Regions from separate parts of the Peribacillus sp. NJ11 genome, predicted to be linked through region 2. Evidence: predicted binding sites of a transcription regulator. Region 2 holds the regulator's gene; each other region holds the start of a gene.
What was found. Region 2 encodes Rex, which represses fermentation and respiration genes when NADH is low (regulators of the CRP and FNR family bind a similar motif). Its sites were predicted from a motif close to TTGTGAAATATTTCACAA; they were not measured.

Region 1 (4,750 bases), 210 kb from region 2:
CTGATTGAAAACGGAAAAATCACGCGACCGTATTTAGGAGTAAGCTTGGCCAGCATAGAAGAACTGCCACAGTATTATATTCAAAATGTTCCTGAAGCTGCAAAGTCGGGTGTCATGGTTACGAGTATAGAAGCGGGGTCGTCAGCGGCGAATGGAGGGCTTAAGCAGCAGGATATCATTGTGGAGATTGATGGAACGAAAATAAAAACGACAGCAGAATTAAGGAAAATTTTATACACAGATAAGAAAATCGGCGATAAAGTAAAGGTTAAAGTCTATCGGGGGACTGAAGAGAAAACGGTAACGATAACCTTGCAAAACTCATAGATAGAAGGAAGGCCTCTGATTGATCATCAGGGGTCTTTTATTTGAAAATGTAGTTAAAAAGTTTTTAATAGTATTGAAAGTGTTGATATCGGAAAAAATGATAGTGTATTTATACTGTTTATCAGATTTTTCATATAGTCTCGAATACCTAAAAGTGAATAGCGGCGTCTTCTATTTGTCAAGGTTTACATTATAGATATGTTAAAAAATAGAAAAGATTTGACAAATTTGTGAAATGTCATAAAATAGAAAGAAAGGGGATGAAATTATGGAAGCTAATCAGAAGATGTTGGATGCAGTGAAATGGGTATCGGGCACAGGTTGCGTAATCGGAATTATTATTTTTGCTTTAAGTTTTTTTGTAAGCGATTACAATAAGGATTATATATTTACCGCTGTTGGAATCGCCATCACACTAAGCGCAGCTGCCATTTTTCTAGTTGGTATATTTTTTGTCCTGACAGAAGAAATGGTAATGAATACACATAAAGGCCAAAGAATTGAATCGGAAACGACTAAAATCATAAAAATGAAATCAAAGGCTAAAACTCAAACAAAAAGAAGTACAGAATTCAGTAACTAAAACGAGGAATATAGCGTAATAAACTGGCTTTCTATCATCAGATTCACTTGTATGGATGAACAAAACGAGTTGTTCGTTGGCTTGCAGAATCTTAGCCAATTTAACCCCAAGTATTGAATGCGCTTTCATTCCGTGTGTTGCTTGTACATCCAAACCAAACTGCCTGCACGCCAGGAAGTTCTCACCTTCAATTTTAAACTATATCCACGAGAAAAGGACACTTTTAAAAAGTCCTTTTTTCGTGGATTTTTTTATGTGTTTTTACCTGAAGATACAAAAGGGAAGCACGTATCAATATGGGGGTATTGAGTAAAGGGTTTCCAAAAGGTGGAGTTGATTGAACACCAAATGTACTTTTTAAAAAATGGTTTTTGGCCTGTCCTCTGACTGATAAACTTGAACAGTTGCAACAGGTTGATTGACCCCTGAATTACTTCACCCCACGACTACTGCTAAACGGCTGTTTAGGAATACTGACAGGGCAATAAAATAAGTATTGCGAGGAGAAAGAACCCAATTACATTTCACACTCGTTGTTTCCTTATATATATATAGTATTGACCTGTGTTGGATCATTAGGGTATTGAAGCATGGATGCAAGATTGTGTACAATGCGGCTACCATTTAAAAACTTCCATGGCCGAGTGAAAAAAATCCGCTTTAAATCATGTTTTCCAAAGATAGATACCTAATTAACAGGATAGGTAATATAATTCATAATCTTTATAAGTCTTGAGGCAATAAACGCGGTGAATATAATGTGAAAATTTTATTTCATTATATTAGAGTAATATTAAACGGAAAGTGGATCAGTTCTATCTGCAATCCTGTACTGATAAGTGAAGTTTCTGTAGGTAAGTTATTAAACATTTATTATATTTCATTTGCTGAAGATTTTCGAACATTTCAGTTCATTTACCATCTTCTTACTGCTCTTTAATGAACTTTATGTGACAGATGTCACTTTATATTGTCTTTTTTTAAACTTGGGATTAATATTGGTATGTCGGGATTTGTGAACATGGTAACACTTTGTCCGAATAATTACCAATAGGAATTTTATTATGTAAGAAAGGGGTAGTACTATGAAAATAAAATGGGCTCTATTAACTATACTTTTTACAATTGCCACTGTGCTAACCGGTTGCGATAACCCATTAATGGTCTTGGACCCTAAAGGGCCAGTAGCTGCAACACAAGCAGATGTTATTATGATTTCGATATGGACAATGGCCTTTGTCGTCCTTGTCGTTATGGTACTGTATATCTTCATGATAATGAAATATCGTGCTTCCAAACAGCGTGATGATTATGAACCACCTCATATTGAAGGAAGTAAGGTTCTTGAAATAATTTGGGTAGCGATCCCAATTTTAATCGTCGCTTTCCTATCCGTTGTTACTGTTAAAACAACAAATGAAGTTGAGGCAACACCTAAAGGATACGGAGATCAAGAACCTTTAATTATTTACGCTTCATCTTCCAACTGGAAGTGGCATTTTAGTTATCCGGAAGAAGATATCGAAACAGTTAACTATCTGTTTTTACCGACTAACCGACCAATTGAATTTAAACTTTATTCATATGGTCCAATCTCGAGTTTCTGGATTCCACAACTTGGAGGACAAAAATACGCGATGTCGAACATGGTTAATACGTTGCACTTAGCAGCTGATGTACCAGGAGAGTATATGGGTCGAAATTCAAACTTCAGTGGTTCAGGTTTTGCTCAGCAAACGTTTAACGTTAATGTACTGTCTGCAAAAGAATACGATAAATGGGTAGATGAAATTAAAGCTACTGCTGAACCGATTACTGAGAAAAAATTCAATGAATTATTAGAACCTGGTCATGTGGGACAATCCACTTACACTGGAACTCACTTAGAGTTTTCTCCAGCTCCTGAAGGGGAACATGCTGGTCATGGTAACCACGGATCTTCTGATACTGAAGAAAGTGATTCCAAGGATTCACACGAGGAACATTCAGAACACAGCAACATGAATCATGATCACTAAGAATTAATTTCGTTCGATAAAACATCTAGGTTTACAAGATAAGGAATATTTTCCTGAAAGGAGTCACAAAAGTATGGATTACTTTGATCGATTTGCCGTACCTCATCCAAGTCCTGCGATTTATGCATCCATGGTTGCCATTGGCTTAACCATGATTGCGGTTATTGCCGGAATTACCTATTTTAAAAAATGGGGTTACTTATGGCGTGAGTGGTTAACAACGGTTGACCATAAACGTATTGGTATCATGTACATCTTGGCAGCACTGCTTATGCTCTTCCGTGGTGGCGTTGATGCCCTCATGATGCGTGCTCAAACGGCTATTCCAGATAACGGTCTTTTGGATGGGCAGCATTATAATGAGGTATTTACAACACATGGGGTTGTCATGATCCTGTTCATGGCTATGCCATTTATCATTGGGTTAATGAACATTGTCACACCATTACAAATTGGAGCGCGTGACGTAGCATTCCCACGTCTAAACGCAGTAAGCTTCTGGTTATTCTTCATGGGGGCAATGCTATTTAACATCTCTTTCGTAGTTGGTGGTTCTCCTGATGCAGGTTGGACATCTTACTTCCCGCTGGCAAGTAATGATTTCAGTGAATCAGTTGGTTCGAACTATTACGCGATTGCAATTCAAATAGCTGGTATCGGTACATTACTGACTGGTATCAACTTTATCGTAACAATCTTGAAAATGAGAGCACCTGGCATGAACTTAATGAAAATGCCAATGTTCACATGGTCTATCTTGATCACAAACTTCATTATCGTTTTCGCTTTCCCTGTATTGACAGTGGCACTTGCGTTGATGACAATGGATCGTCTATTCGGAACTCAATTCTTTACGATGGCCAATGGCGGTAGCGATATGCTTTGGGCGAACTTGTTCTGGGTTTGGGGACATCCTGAAGTTTATATAGTAATACTTCCAGCTTTCGGTATTTACAGTGAAATCATTTCGACATTTGCACGTCGTAACCTGTACGGATATAATTCGATGGTTATCTCCATGGTAGCTATTTCTACTCTATCTTTCATTGTATGGGCTCACCATTTCTATACAATGGGTCACGGTGCAATGGTTAATGGTATCTTCTCGATTACCACAATGGCAATTGCCGTTCCGACCGGTGTTAAGATTTTCAACTGGTTGTTCACACTTTGGAAAGGTAAAATCGTTTTTACCGTCCCAATGTTATACTCGTTAGCTTTCATTCCGATTTTCACTCTCGGTGGGGTAACTGGGGTTATGCTTGCAATGGCGAGTGCTGACTACCAATACCACAATACAATGTTCTTAGTAGCTCACTTCCATTACGTTTTAATCCCTGGTACTGTATTTGCCGTACTTGCTGGTTTTACGTACTGGTGGCCAAAAATGTTTGGCTTCATGTTGAGCGAAAAAATTGGGAAATGGTCGTTCTGGTTCATTACAATCGGCTTTAATGTAACATTCTTCCCGATGTTCATCACTGGTTTAGATGGGCAGGCACGTCGTATGTATACGTACTCTGAATCAACAGGCTATGGTCCATTGAATATGCTTTCTTTCGTTGGAGCAATTGGCTTAGCAATAGGTTTTGCACTTATTGTGTACAATATTTATTGGAGCACTCGTTATGCATCAAGAAATATTTCAAACGATCCATGGGATGCACGTTCTCTAGAGTGGGCTACCCATACACCAATTCCAGAATATAACTTTGCAATTGTGCCTACAGTTGATTCTACAGAAGCATTCTGGGATTCTAAGAAAAAGGGCTTTAAATTATTTGGTGGTAAAGTAGAAAAGATTCATATGCCAAATAACAGT
Region 2 (4,750 bases):
TTCCCTTGTTGAACAACTTGCTCAAGTACAGGAAGGATTTCTTGGATATTCGTGATTTTTTTATCTGTGATCAAGATGTATGGATTTTCTAGGACAGCTTCCATTTTATCTGAATCAGTAACCATGTATGGAGATGCATATCCACGATCGAACTGCATACCTTCTACAACGTCCAATTCAGTAGTGAAACCTTTTGACTCTTCGATTGTGATGACGCCGTCGTTACCAACGCGCTCCATTGCTTCAGCAATCAGTTGGCCCACTTCTTCATCAGCTGAAGAGATGGCAGCAACTTGTGCAATCGATTCTTTGTTTTCAACAGGTTGGGAAATGGCTTTCAATTCTGCAATTGCAGTATTGACCGCTTTCTCGATTCCTTTACGGATACCCATTGGGTTAGCACCAGCTGTTACGTTTTTAAGACCTTCACGGATCATGGCTTGTGCAAGAACCGTTGCAGTAGTTGTACCGTCACCAGCTACGTCGTTTGTTTTGCTTGCTACTTCAGCAACCAATTTCGCACCCATGTTTTCGAATGCATCTTCGAGTTCGATTTCTTTAGCGATCGTCACACCGTCATTAGTGATAAGCGGTGAACCAAATTTTTTCTCAAGAACCACGTTACGACCTTTTGGTCCAAGCGTTACTTTAACTGCATCTGCAAGTGCGTCCACACCACGAAGCATGGAGCGGCGTGCTTCTTCACTAAATTTAATTTCTTTAGCCATTTATAAGTACCTCCCTAAAATTTAAGAAAATTTTCGTTCAGTTAAGTATGATGTATAATTAGCCGATTACAGCTAGAATGTCGCTTTCACGTAAAATTAAGTATTCAGTATCTTCGTATTTAACTTCAGTACCTGCATATTTTGAGAAGATAATTAGATCGCCTTGGGCAACCTCTAAAGCAACACGTTCGCCATTTTCAAGGACACGGCCAGTACCAACAGCTACTACCTTACCTTCTTGTGGCTTTTCTTTTGCAGTATCAGGAAGAACAATACCGCTTGCAGTTTTTTCTTCAGATTGAACTAGTTCAATAATAACGCGATCACCTAATGGTTTTAACAAGTGAAACAACCTCCTCATATTCTCTTGATAATTTGTTTCATGATTATTAGCACTCTTCATCATCGAGTGCTAACACATTTATAATATTAAATAAACCGAGCCTTTTTTGCAAGTATCTTATCGAAAATTTTTTATTAATTTCTGATAAATTACGGGTATACTACTTTAGCATAATGATTCTTTTAACAAAGTGACTGAAATGTTTGATTAGGGGTACCTTTAAGTGGTGTTATGCTTCAATATTTGATACCATTTTGAAGTATGCGTTTATTGATTGTCCCCATATTTGGAACGTTCTAAGCGAAATGGGTGACAAAATAAAAGGAGTTTTCATTTTTGAAAAAAGAATATTGGTTCGTCATCATCACTTACATTGCCATGCAATTATCCAGTATCGTTGGGGTACCCATTTTCATGTTGATCGGGTCTTCAATTGGAATGCCTGCTGATGAACTCCAAGTGAAGTCTGCAGCATACTGGATCGTATTCAGCTTTCTCGTTGCTCTATCCTTGATTCTTTTTTTAATAAGAAAAGATATGAGGGAAAAGGTGGGCACAAGGAATCAAGATTCTATTCCCATGTCCATATTATGGGCAATAGCAGGAGTGTTCATGGCTCTTTTTGCGCAAAGCATTGCCGGGAGCATTGAACAGATGCTTGGGGTGGAGCCTGAATCTGAAAATACGCAGCAGCTCATTTCACTCATTTACCAAGTCCCCATGGTCATTTTCGTCACTTCAGTAATTGGACCTATATTGGAAGAAATCATTTTCCGGAAAATCATTTTCGGATCACTTCATAAACGCTTTAACTTCTTTATTTCAGCTTTACTCAGTTCAGTTATTTTCGGCTTGGCGCATGGTGAATTGGAACATCTTCTTTTATATTCGGCAATGGGCTTCACCTTTGCTTTCCTTTATGCGAAAACGGGCCGCATCCTCGTGTCCATTAGCGCTCATGTTGCGATGAATACGCTTGTTATCATCCTTCAAGTGGTATATCGGAAAGATATTGAGAAGATGATAGATACTGCACAGGCATTCATCGGAGGTTTATTATGAAACGTCAATCACCATTATTCATGGGCATCATCTATGCAGGCTTAGGAGCTCTTTTTACCGCTATCGCGATTCAAACCGTCAGTTCTACAGGATGGGGAATCTTTGCCTACATACTTGTACTGATCGCGACCCTGGACTTTGGATCGGGATTACGCATGATCATGCTTCACTTTAAGATTAAAGCCGCCCAAAAAAATAAGAAAAAATAAAAAACGCTGCTATAATGCAGCGTTTTTTTCATTCCTCCAATGCAGCTTCTTCCATTACAGGATAATGTTTCAGAAAATAGATGAGCGACTGAAGCTCCACAGCCAGGTCAATGTGATGAACCCTTATGGATGGAGGTACTGTCAGCCGTGCAGGTGTGAAATTCAATATTCCTTTTATATCGGCTTTGACTAGACGATCGGTTATCGTCTGGGCTACCTGGGCAGGCACTGTCAAAATAGCCGCAGTAATATTATTTTCCTGCAATAGTGTATCGATCTGATCCATATGGTAGATTGGCACATCAGCTATTTGCTTGCCGACCTTATCTTCAGAGACTTCGAATGCCATTTCAATCTTCGTATTATTATTTTTCATGAAATTGTAATTTAAAAAAGCGGTCCCTAAATTTCCTACCCCGATTAAAGCGACTTTTGTCAATTCATCCTGATCTAGTGTTTTTCTAAAGAAGGATAATAAATAATTGACATTGTAGCCGTAGCCTTTTTTCCCAAGCGCGCCAAAGTAGGAAAAATCACGGCGAATGGTAGCAGAATCCACTTTTACGGCTTCGCTTAGCTCTGCCGAGGAAACTCTTTGTTTGCCTGAGGAATGTAAGTTTTTTAAAAATCGATAATACAATGGCAACCTTTTGGCTGTTGCCTGCGGTATCTTTGGGTCATGGTTCATCATTCTTCCCCGCCTTCACACATGCTTTTCAACTTAATCTCTATCTGTTTGTTTTACTTGTCTTTTATAATCGTTGCTAGAAACTCCGCCTGTTTTCTCCACTAAGAATGTAGGCCCGATTACCATTCCCTTATCAATGGCCTTACACATGTCATAAACAGTCAAGGCAGTCACGGATGCAGCTGTTAACGCTTCCATTTCCACACCTGTACTCCCTTTTGTCTTAGCTTCCGTTTCAATCCTAAGCCTATATCCTTGATCTTCCTTTTCCCAATCAAAGGCTATATTGACCCCTTGCAGAGCAATGGGGTGGCACATCGGAATTATATTGGATGTATTCTTGCTGGCCATTATTCCTGCAACTTGTGCAACAGCCAGTACATCACCCTTTTTCATTTTCTGGTTCGTGACCAATTCATATATTTCATCGTTCAATAAAATGCTCGATTGAGCTATAGCCGTCCGGGTTGTTTCAGGCTTAGCACTCACATCAACCATTTTGGCCCTGCCTTGCTCATTAAAATGCGTTAAGTCTCCCATTTAAGTAACCCCTCCTAAATCATACACTATTATTCCACTTTATGTAACAGCTTGTTTTAGCTTGGAACCAAGCTGTTGCCGATAATAACTAAAATAAGTTACACTAACAATAATCAATTGAGGTGAAATCTATGATTTTATTACAAATCAATCAACTATCGAAATATTATGGAGCTGAACTTATTTTATCAAATATGAAGCTCGAAGTTCAAAATAAAGATCGAATTGCACTTGTTGGCCGTAATGGCGCCGGGAAATCCACTCTGCTAAAAATCATAGCCGGGCAAATTTCCCATGATGGCGGTGAAATAATCAAACCAAAAGGCGTCACCATCGGCTATATGGCCCAGGATACGGGACTGGAATCCGAACTTACCATTTGGGATGAGATGCTGACAGTATTCAAGGACCTTATAGAGCAAGAAAAAGAACTGCGTCGCCTTGAGGCCGATATGGCCAGACCTGACATCTTTGAAAACGAAGTAATTTACCAAAAAGTGTTGAATGAATATGACACTTTGATGGTAGCATTCAAAGAGAAGGGCGGTTATCAATATGAAGCGGATATCCGTTCCGTATTGCATGGACTTCAGTTTGCTGACTTTGACTATTCTACCCCAATTTCCACTTTAAGCGGTGGGCAAAAAACTAGACTTGCTTTAGGGAAACTGCTTTTAAGGAAACCGGATATATTGATTCTGGATGAGCCAACGAACCATTTGGATATCGAAACCCTCTCTTGGCTTGAGCAATATTTACAAGGCTACCAAGGAGCTGTTCTTATTGTTTCCCATGACCGCTATTTTCTAGATAAAGTCGTAAACCAGGTATATGAAATTTCCCGGAACAACATGAAAAAATACTATGGTAATTATAGTTCTTACCTAGAGGGCAAAGCGGAAGATTATGAGCGGGACATGAAGCTTTTCGAGAAACAACAAGGGGAAATCGAAAAGCTTCGCGACTTTGTCCAACGCAATATCACAAGGGCTTCCACCACGAAAAGAGCACAAAGCAGACGCAAACAGCTCGAAAAGATGGATGTTTTGGACAAGCCGCAAGGTGATGAAAAATCCGCAAATTTTTCATTCCAGATTGAAAAGCAAAGCGGAAATGAAGTGCTTCACCTTCAGGACTTGGCTATCGGCTACGAAGGGGAAATGGTATCAAAAAATATAAA
Region 3 (4,750 bases), 3.1 Mb from region 2:
TAATGTCGTACATGGGCACATTATCTTTTGTAAATTAGCCTCATCAGAAAGATTACTTTGAATATATGCCAAAAGCTCGGTCACTGCCGGCTTACACCCACCGCAAGAACCGGAAGCCTTTGTACATTGTTTAACTTGTTCCACTGTTGTTAATCCTTTATTTTGAACGGCATCAATAATTGCCCCTTTTGAAACAGCGTTACAATTGCAAATGATATCATGATTCGCCATTGAAGCGATTAGTCCCTCAGTCGTACCAGGTGTTTGGAACAATGCACCCTTTTCCTCCGATGATACTTCTTGTCTCTTTAAAATCATATCAAGTAATCTTGTGCTGGCCTTTGTATCTCCATACAGCACAGCACCGATGATTTTTCTTTCTTGAAAGACCACCTTTTTATAAATACCATCTAATTCATCAAAGGTTGTGATTGATTTCGTTGTTTCATCACCTAGGAAATCCCCAACAGAGAATAACTCAACACCTGATACTTTCAACTGGGTCGAAAGAACAGAACCTTGGTATCCCTGGCATTTCATCTCACAAATGTGCTTTGCCAGCACTTCCCCCTGTTCATATAGAGGTTTCACCAGTCCATAGACAATGCCTTGATGTTCAGCACATTCACCAACCGCATAAATATTAGCGACGCTTGTTTCTAAATAGTCGTTTACAATAATGGCACGATTTATATCAATTCCGCTTTCTTTGGCCAACTGAATATTCGGTCTGACTCCGGCAGCCATGACGACTAAATCAGCTTCCAGCTCCGTTCCATCCTTAAAACGGACACGTTCTACACGCTCGTTACCGATTATCTCCTGTGTTTCCTTTTGTAAAAGAAAGTGCATTCCCTGGTTTTCCAACTCTTTTTGCAGCAAAATGGATGCTGTTGAATCAAGCTGCCTTTCCATTAAGTGTTCAGCAATATGAACAACATTCACTTCCATGCCAAGGTTTAACAGCCCTCTCGCTGCTTCTAAACCTAATAAACCGCCTCCAATGACGACTGCCTTTTTATACTTCCGTGAAGTATCAATCATCTTTTGGCAATCTTCAATCGTCCGAAATGCAATAACCCCTTCTTTATCAACACCGGTAACAGGAAGAATAAATGGGACAGAACCTGTAGCAATTATGAGCTTATCGTAGTAAACTTCCCTTTCTTTGTCTGTTTTTATCTTTTGTGTCACTTTATCTATTTTCACGACCGTTTCACCCGTGAACAATTGGATATTATGCTTTGTATACCAGTTTCGTTCATTTATCGCGATATCTTCAAACGAAGTGTTTCCTTGAAGCACAGTCGACAATAAGATTCGATTATAGTTAACGTGTGGTTCACTTCCGAAAATAGTAATCTCGAAAGCATTCGGATCATTCATTATGATCGACTCAACGCAGCGCAATCCCGCCATTCCGTTCCCAATTAAGACCAGTTTTTGTTTATACATTTTATCCCCCCAAAAAACAAGTAATGAAATAAGCCAATAAAAACATGGTTCTAAATCTTAACTGAATTCTTTCCGAGTACCCACGTTTTTCTCCATGAAAGCTGAGCTAGAACCAGGATCAGTAACGCCACGATTCCAATTACGGAAAATACTAAAAATCCTGTAGCGTATGTCCCAGTTATCTGTTTCAACGTTCCTAGTATGTTTGGAACCAAGAATCCGCCAACGCCTCCGGCAGCTCCTACAATTCCTGTAATGAAACCAATTTCTTTAGAAAATCGCTGTGGAACTAACTGAAAGACAGCCCCGTTACCCATACCGAGAAATAACATTCCGATAAACAGTAAAATCATAACGGTAGAAAAAGAATAAAGAAAACTAATACCGAACATACATAATGTTAGACCAATAAATAAAAACATTAGCAGTTTAACTCCACCTATTTTATCGGCAATAAAGCCTCCGACGGGACGAAAGAAACTTCCGGCGATGACACATAATGTAACAAATTCCCCTGCCCTTATTCGTGTTAACCCATATTCATCAACAAAAAAGATGCTTAAAAAGCTAGTGAACCCAACAAACCCCCCAAAAGTCACACTGTAGAGAATACAGAAATACCATGTATCTGCTATTTTAAATACTGTGAAATATTCCTTGAGCGGTTTTGCAGGCGGTTGAGATGGTGCGTCTTTTGCGATTAAAATATAAATGACAAACACGATGGTTAATGGAATCAAAGCTAACCCCATAACATTATGCCAGCCAATTGACTCTGCGATACGTGGTCCAAACAGGGTCGCAAACAGAGTTCCACTGTTACCGGCTCCCGCAATGCCCATCGCAAGCCCCTGCAAATGAGGGGGATACCAGCGACTAGCCATTGGAAGTGCTGCAGCAAAACTTGCGCCAGCCACTCCTAGTAAAATCCCAATTAAATAGAGCTCCGCTAAACTTTCTCCGAATAACCATCCCCAAAAAAGTGGAATCATCGTAACAAGCATCCCGCCGATCGAGGTTTTCCGTGGACCGATGCGATCAGTCAAAAAACCAAGAACGATCCGGAAAAACGAGCCTCCCAAAATCGGAATAGCTACAATCAAACCTTTTTCAGCTGGCGAAAGCCCGAAATCCTTTGTAATATAGACACCGAGTGCACCTAATAATACCCAAATCATAAAACTAATATCAAAATAAAGGAATGAAGCTAATAATGACGGAGCATGACCGCTTTTTTTCAATTCAGTTATTTTCATTTTCATCTCTCCTATGCTTTATTAATTGAATATTCGTTTATTTTACTCTTATAAAAGCGAGAATTCTTTGTTTATGTGAGAAAACATTACACACTTTTTTTGAAAGTTATAAAATTTGAGTACTTTATATTGGTTATTTGTTAAAATTTTAATAATTTCATTAGGTTTTCTTCTATAAATATAACTCTGCCATAGGAATTGAATGATATTGTGGTTTCTTGGTGATATAAAATCACAAGCTTTATGTATTTTTCAGTTAAAGACGAGGTACACCAATCGAATACTCCAATAAGCTTTTTCGTAATATTCTCCTTACAAAAAAAGAGAAGCCTAATACATAGGCTTCTCTTCGTTACAAACTCCTCATTCTTATATGGCTAACATTACATATGTACAAGATTTAGCAATCATAAATACAGCTCATTGTTGAAATACCCTCAAATGACGAACATCTTCATTTAACGGCGGGTTCTTCCCACGGCACGAAACAAGGACCTCCTTCATATGATATGTTATGAGCGGCATGTAGATATTTAATAATCAGATTATATCCGGGGAAAGGTTGGGTGCAATAATATGAAGCAAAATTCAATTCATAACATTCCATTTCAAAATCTTCAAGATAAAAACATGTCATTCGAAGAGGTATTCGTTCATATTGTAGAATTCATGAAATTAAATCCATCCGGTAACTTTCGATTAATGGTCGGTACAGATTCGCAAGTACATAAAAAACATACGGTTTTCATTACAGGCATCGTAATACGGCAGGTCGGGAATGGTGTATGGGGTTGTATAAGAAAAGTGATGATTCCTAGAAGGATGCTGCATTTACATGAGCGAATTTCCAAAGAATTGTCGTTAACTGAGGAGATTGTATCCATGTTTACGGAGGAAAGGAAAAATCAGTTAATCGATATTGTCCTGCCTGCCGTATATCAAGGGGCAACGTTCATCATGGAAGGCCATATTGATATAGGGATTGGAAAGCGGAACAAGACCAGTGAGTTTGTAAATGAAATGGTAGCTAGGATGGAATCCATGGGAGTGGAACCGAAAATTAAGCCCAATGCCTTCGTTGCCTCAAGTTATGCCAACCGTTATACAAAGCAAGAGTGATGTCCCCAATGAAGCAAATCTATGAACGATGGCATTTTCTTCAAAAATGCTTTTCGGTTTGGTTTTTCAGACTATAAAGCGGTACATGCAATTCCTTTAGTACATTATTGGAAAAACCAAAAAACCGGCTTCGAAGCGAGACCGGTTTCAATATTAAAGATGTAAGCCGCCATTGCCGTATCCAGTAAGAAAGTTTTAAACCACCACTCCTCAAAGTGGGTGTTTGCAGAAACAATCCTGTTGTCCAAGTCAGTGACGAGGCATAACATTCCTGTTTCAATATAAAACTCCCTATTACAGCTTAAAGGTTAAAACTTTATTATCATTACGAACAGTGCAGCTTGTATTATTATATTACCGGAAATCCTCATATCATACAATGTTAATTATCACCATTTAACTGGCCAATCAAATATAAAATGGCTTTGGAATGGAAATGGAAAGCATTCGTTAGTATCAAATTATTGATCAAAATAACCGATAAAATCTCCTTGGTCTTTATTTTGTACATATAATACCGTTTCTTTGTCAGAAATAGTAGGCAATCCGAAATTTTGTTCATACCTCTCTATTCCTTTTCCTGTAATAATAATCCAATCACCTTCCTTACCTGAGTGTATCGCCTCCTGGATGGCAAAAGTCCTATCTGGAATAACCTTTCCATTACCAGAAGAGTAATCGCTTTGCAGTTTATTGAGTGACGATTCCATCACATCAATTCCCTCCGAATTCAAATCATCCATCGTCAAAATCGATACATCACTATATTCCGATGATACTTTAACCATTTCTGCCCTTTTGGTTGTATCTCGACCACCTCGGAATCCAAAGATATGAAAAATCTTTTCCGCCCCGCATTCTTTGGCAGTTTGAAGCATGTGATGAATGGCATCAGCAGTATGAGCATAATCGATGACTAT
Region 4 (4,750 bases), 1.2 Mb from region 2:
TCCATATATTTTTTACCCCACTCTCCCATAATGTCCAGTGCTGGGATAAAGCTTTTTCCTTGTGGTGTTAGCGAGTATTCTACTTTAGGAGGAACTTCTTTATACACTTCTCTGTGAACCATTCCGTCCTCCTCCAATTCTCTCAGTTGTCTGGTCAATATTCCTTTTGAAATACCTGGTAATAACCTTTGAAGTTCGTTAAATCTTCTTGTTCGTCGACTTAGATACCATAAAATCACAATTTTCCATCTTCCAGCAATTACATTTTGAGTAAGTGTCAATGAGCATACTTCTTCTTGTTCTTCAGTAGGCGGTTCTCCTTGAAAATTAAATCGAGCCATGGGTATTTTCCCTCTCTCTCATAATGGTACTGTTTTTGTGACTAGGTCATTTAAAAATGCCTACTTTTATTATTGTGACTATGGATATAGTATATTCCTAAGCTTCATAATTCAATATGGAAATTTAATTGGAGGGAAAGAAAATGAAAATATTAGTTACGGGAGCAACAGGAGAATTAGGGTCAAATGTTGTAGAAACGTTATTAAAAACTGTACCAGCGAGTCAATTAGCTGTTAGTGTTCGAAATCCAGAGAAAGCAGAAGGATTTCGAGCTCGCGGAGTAGAAGTTCGACACGGAGATTTTGATAAACCAGAAACATTAGATTCTGCTTTTTCAGGAATTGATCGACTTTTAATTATATCTACGGTTGGGGATTATGAAACAATAATTAGACAGCATAATAATGCTGTAGCTGCTGCCCAGCGTGCTCAAGTTAAATTTATTGCTTATACTAGTGTAACAAATGCAAGTGAAAGTAACTTAGTTCTTGCTCCAGGTCATCGAGCAAGAGAAGAAGCTATTTTAAAAACAGGCATCCCATACTCATTTTTACGAAACAATTGGTATTTGGAAAATGAGATTGGTAGCATACAAGGTGTGATGGCAGGAGTGCCTTGGGTTACATCTGCTGGAACAGGAAAAGTAGGTTGGGCACTTAAACAAGACTATGCGGAAGCAGCAGCAACCGTATTGTCTGGGAACGGACACGAGAATACCGTTTACGAACTTTCCGGTCAGCATCTGACTCAAGAGGAATTAGCATCTGCCCTTGGAACTGTATTAGGTAAAGAAGTACCTGTACAACAAGTCGATGATGCTACTTATGCCGATATTATGAAAGGTGCAGGGGTACCTAAAGCCTATATTCCTATGCTCGTAAACATGCAAAAAGGTATTCGAGATGGTGGATTAGAGATAGAGAGCAATGATTTAGAAAAATTACTAGGTCGCCCTATTACAGCAATAAACGAGGATTTGAGCCAAATTGTTAATCAAATCTCCCAAACAGGGAAATAAATTTAATCAAAAAAACGACCTTCTTATATGTAATGGAGGTCGTTTTTTATATAAAAGGACTAGGAAACTTTACTTCCTAAAGAATGTGAAAACAATGTACTTAAACTAACGGGGCAGGTTAAATTGAAGAAGGTAATTGTTTTTTTCGTCTAGAATATGTCTATTGAGAACTGTTGAAAGATGTAAAAACCCTGTGTTGCCAAAAGGCTAATTTATCAATGCAATTGAAGTATCAATCAATATTTTAGGAGGGTTCAAATGGAGAAAAGAGTTCAATTTGACTTTGAAATAGAGTTTACTAATGGCGGTGGGCTTCAAGGGCAGGAATTCCGCCTTGATATTGATGGAGATGACATCACTGACCAAGAGTTAGCAAAGTATATTGTAGAGGATATGAGGTTACTAATGGTTGGAGAAGTTAAGATATTTAATAAAAAAATAATTAATGAAAAACATAAACGAAAACCTGTTGATGAGAACTCTGGAAAGTAACCGACTTCTTCAGCTAACAGGTGCGTTAGCTGAAGATTGGAGCTGTCTTTAAGGCAGCTCTTTTTCTTATGGAACTAACGGGGCAGCATTCCTGTAATAACTGAAAATGAGGTTTGAACGAAAAAAGACCTCTTGATAAGATGAATGTGTCCTAAGCTGGCCAGCTAAAAAAGGACAAAACATCTATTTGGAGGTCTCACAATGAATTATAACCAAAATCATAAAATCACTCAAATTACTTCTGAAACCTTAATTGTCGGAGTAGATATAGCCAAGCGCAATCATGTCGCGAGAGCACAGGATTTTAGAGGATTGGAACTGGGTAAAACGTGTTTCTTTGAAAATACGAATGCAGGATTTCATTCGTTTCTAGATTGGATTAACCAACTTGTTAAAGAGTGTAAGTTAAATCAAGTGATTGTAGGCATGGAGCCAACCGGTCACTACTGGTTAAATCTAGCTCATTTTCTAAAAGAGAATAATATTAAGTTCGTATCAGTCAATCTACTACATGTTAAACGAAGTAAAGAATTAGACGATAATTCACCTACAAAGAATGACGTGAAAGATGCAAAAGTCATCGCACAATTAGTCAAAGTTTGAAGATAAAGGTTTCAGCTCGCAAAAAATCAAGGGATTTCCTTGGTTTTTTGTTTTTTTAAAGGCTATTTAAATACATTATCAAGTAAAAACTATTAGATAGAAACTGAGTAGCTTTACAGAAAAATTTATGCAGTTTAGTAGCCTTTGTAAAAACAAATTTTTTTTGAAAATGGATTGTAAAATGGATTGTAAAATGGAAAAAAGTGATGTATTATTAAATTGTGAAATGTTTCACAAACAATATTTTCCTTTTACAAACTTAATGAGATGAAAGGATGAAAAACTTATGACAAAAGAAAAAGTAAGCCGTGTCGCATTAATTGGAACAGGATTTGTAGGCTCAAGCTACGCCTTTGCTCTTATGAACCAAGGAATTGTAGATGAGTTGATTATGATTGATTTAAATAAAGAAAAAGCAATTGGTGATGTGATGGATTTAAATCATGGGAAAGTTTTCGCTCCAGATCCAACAAATATTCGCTTTGGAGAGTATGAAGATTGTGCAGATGTAGATTTAGTTGTAATTTGTGCAGGAGCGAACCAAAAACCAGGAGAAACACGCCTTGACCTTGTGGATAAAAATCTGAAGATTTTTAAAACAATAGTCGAGAATGTCATGGCTAGTGGATTTGATGGCATCTTTCTTGTCGCAACCAATCCCGTTGATATCTTAACATACGCAACATGGCATTATAGTGGGTTACCTAAAGAACGAGTCATTGGATCTGGTACCATTCTTGATACAGCTCGTTTCCGTTTCCTACTAGGTGATTACTTTAAAGTCGCACCGAAAAATGTGCATGCGTATATCATCGGAGAACACGGTGACAGCGAGCTACCTGTTTATAGTTCTGCAGACGTGGGTGGTATTCCCGTTTTGAAAATGATTGAACGCCAAGAACACTATAAAAAAGAAGACTTAGATGAGATTTTTATTAATGTACGTGATGCAGCCTACAAAATCATTGAAGGAAAAGGTGCTACTTACTATGGCATCGCTATGGGACTTGTGCGAATTACAAAAGCCATTCTCCACAATGAAAATAGCGTGTTAACTGTCTCAGCTCATCTGGATGGCCAGTATGGTGAAAAGCATGTGTACATGGGTGTTCCAGCAATCATTAATCGTAGTGGGATCCGAGAAATTGTCGAATTAGAACTCAATGAAGAAGAACAACAGAAATTCCAACACAGTGCTTATGTCTTAAAAGACATTTTGGCGCCTCATTTTGAAGAATTAAAATTATAACATTAAATAGAAAGAAGGAAGCATCATGTGGATTCAAGATTATAATCCATTGAATAACACGTACTTATCAGCCTTGGTTGCTGCCCTTCCTGTCATATTCTTTCTTTTGGGTCTGACTGTATTCAAAATGAAGGGCATTATCGAGCCCTTCTTACACTAATCATTAGCATAGGTGTTTCGGTATTTTTATTCCAGATGCTTACCAGTTGGATCGTTGTTAGAAGGCCAATATGGTCAAAGTAATGTTCATGTTGATACTCCAACTGTAATTAATCGTACAGGTGCAAAAAATATTGTGGAGCTTTCCCTAAATGAGAGCGAAAAAGAAAAGTTTGCACATTCTGTTAAAACACTTAAAGATATTCAATCTCTATATTGGGAGTATTTTAATTCTTAAGTAAGAAATTCTTAAGTAAGAAATTCTTAAGTAAGAAATTCTTACGTAAGGGAGCTGTTATTATGTTAGTAGAAACTATCGATCCATTTAATAATCTTGCTATTTCAGCGTTAGTTGCAGCTATACCGATCCTTTTGTTTCTCTTATGTTTGACGATCTTTAAAATGAAAGGTATTTATGCAGCGCTTCTAAATTTATTTGTAACCCTTCTTATTGTACTTTTCCTCTTTAAGCTACCTTTGGGTGAAGCAATCGGGAGTGTTGTACAAGGTACGATACAAGGGATATGGCCGATTGGTTATATCATTGTGATGGCCGTCTGGTTATATAAAATCTCTGTTAAATCCGGGAAATTTGATGTTTTACGCGGAAGTATTGCGGGTATTTCACAAGACCAACGTCTTCAGCTCTTACTTATTGGGTTTTGCTTTAATGCCTTTCTTGAAGGGGCAGCAGGTTTTGGTGTACCGATTGCAATCTGTGCCGTTCTATTAGTTTCATTGGGATTCAAACCTTTACAGGCAGCCATGCTCTGTCTAGTAGCAAATGGTGCTTCAGGAGCATTCGGTGCCATTGGCATACCGGTTGGAATCATCGGTACATTTGGGCTGGAAAATGTGACCTCCATGAATGTGTCAATGATGACTGC

Region 1: qoxA (cytochrome aa3 quinol oxidase subunit II) is a predicted target of Rex. The motif match lies at 1,859-1,876, and genes of this name have one in related genera.
Region 3: QUF86_RS19205 (nitrate/nitrite transporter) is a predicted target of Rex. The motif match lies at 2,849-2,866, and genes of this name have one in related genera.
Region 4: QUF86_RS09770 (L-lactate dehydrogenase) is a predicted target of Rex. The motif match lies at 2,675-2,692, and genes of this name have one in related genera.

The regions. Positions count from the first base shown of each region.
Region 1 is NZ_JAUCFO010000001.1:603,102-607,851, reverse strand. Features, by position in the region: gene QUF86_RS03045 (S1C family serine protease) at 1-327, shown strand, start outside; gene QUF86_RS03040 (hypothetical protein) at 596-910, shown strand; gene qoxA (cytochrome aa3 quinol oxidase subunit II) at 1,996-2,928, shown strand; gene qoxB (cytochrome aa3 quinol oxidase subunit I) at 3,002-4,750, shown strand, end outside.
Region 2 is NZ_JAUCFO010000001.1:809,727-814,476, forward strand. Features, by position in the region: gene groL (chaperonin GroEL) at 1-728, opposite strand, end outside; gene groES (co-chaperone GroES) at 787-1,071, opposite strand; gene QUF86_RS03865 (CPBP family intramembrane glutamic endopeptidase) at 1,408-2,133, shown strand; gene QUF86_RS03870 (YdiK family protein) at 2,130-2,342, shown strand; gene QUF86_RS03875 (redox-sensing transcriptional repressor Rex) at 2,371-3,033, opposite strand; gene moaC (cyclic pyranopterin monophosphate synthase MoaC) at 3,064-3,570, opposite strand; gene QUF86_RS03885 (ABC transporter ATP-binding protein) at 3,702-4,750, shown strand, end outside.
Region 3 is NZ_JAUCFO010000001.1:3,889,460-3,894,209, reverse strand. Features, by position in the region: gene nirB (nitrite reductase large subunit NirB) at 1-1,455, opposite strand, end outside; gene QUF86_RS19205 (nitrate/nitrite transporter) at 1,506-2,711, opposite strand; gene QUF86_RS19200 (ribonuclease H-like YkuK family protein) at 3,288-3,830, shown strand; RNA gene ssrS (6S RNA) at 3,990-4,176, opposite strand; gene QUF86_RS19190 (UDP-N-acetylmuramoyl-L-alanyl-D-glutamate--2,6-diaminopimelate ligase) at 4,292-4,750, opposite strand, start outside.
Region 4 is NZ_JAUCFO010000001.1:1,979,989-1,984,738, forward strand. Features, by position in the region: gene QUF86_RS09750 (winged helix-turn-helix transcriptional regulator) at 1-341, opposite strand, end outside; gene QUF86_RS09755 (SDR family oxidoreductase) at 485-1,360, shown strand; gene QUF86_RS09760 (cyclase) at 1,619-1,852, shown strand; partial or broken gene QUF86_RS09765 (IS110 family transposase) at 2,054-2,449, shown strand; gene QUF86_RS09770 (L-lactate dehydrogenase) at 2,742-3,704, shown strand; gene QUF86_RS09775 (hypothetical protein) at 3,730-3,864, shown strand; gene QUF86_RS09780 (hypothetical protein) at 3,877-4,101, shown strand; gene QUF86_RS09785 (L-lactate permease) at 4,164-4,750, shown strand, end outside.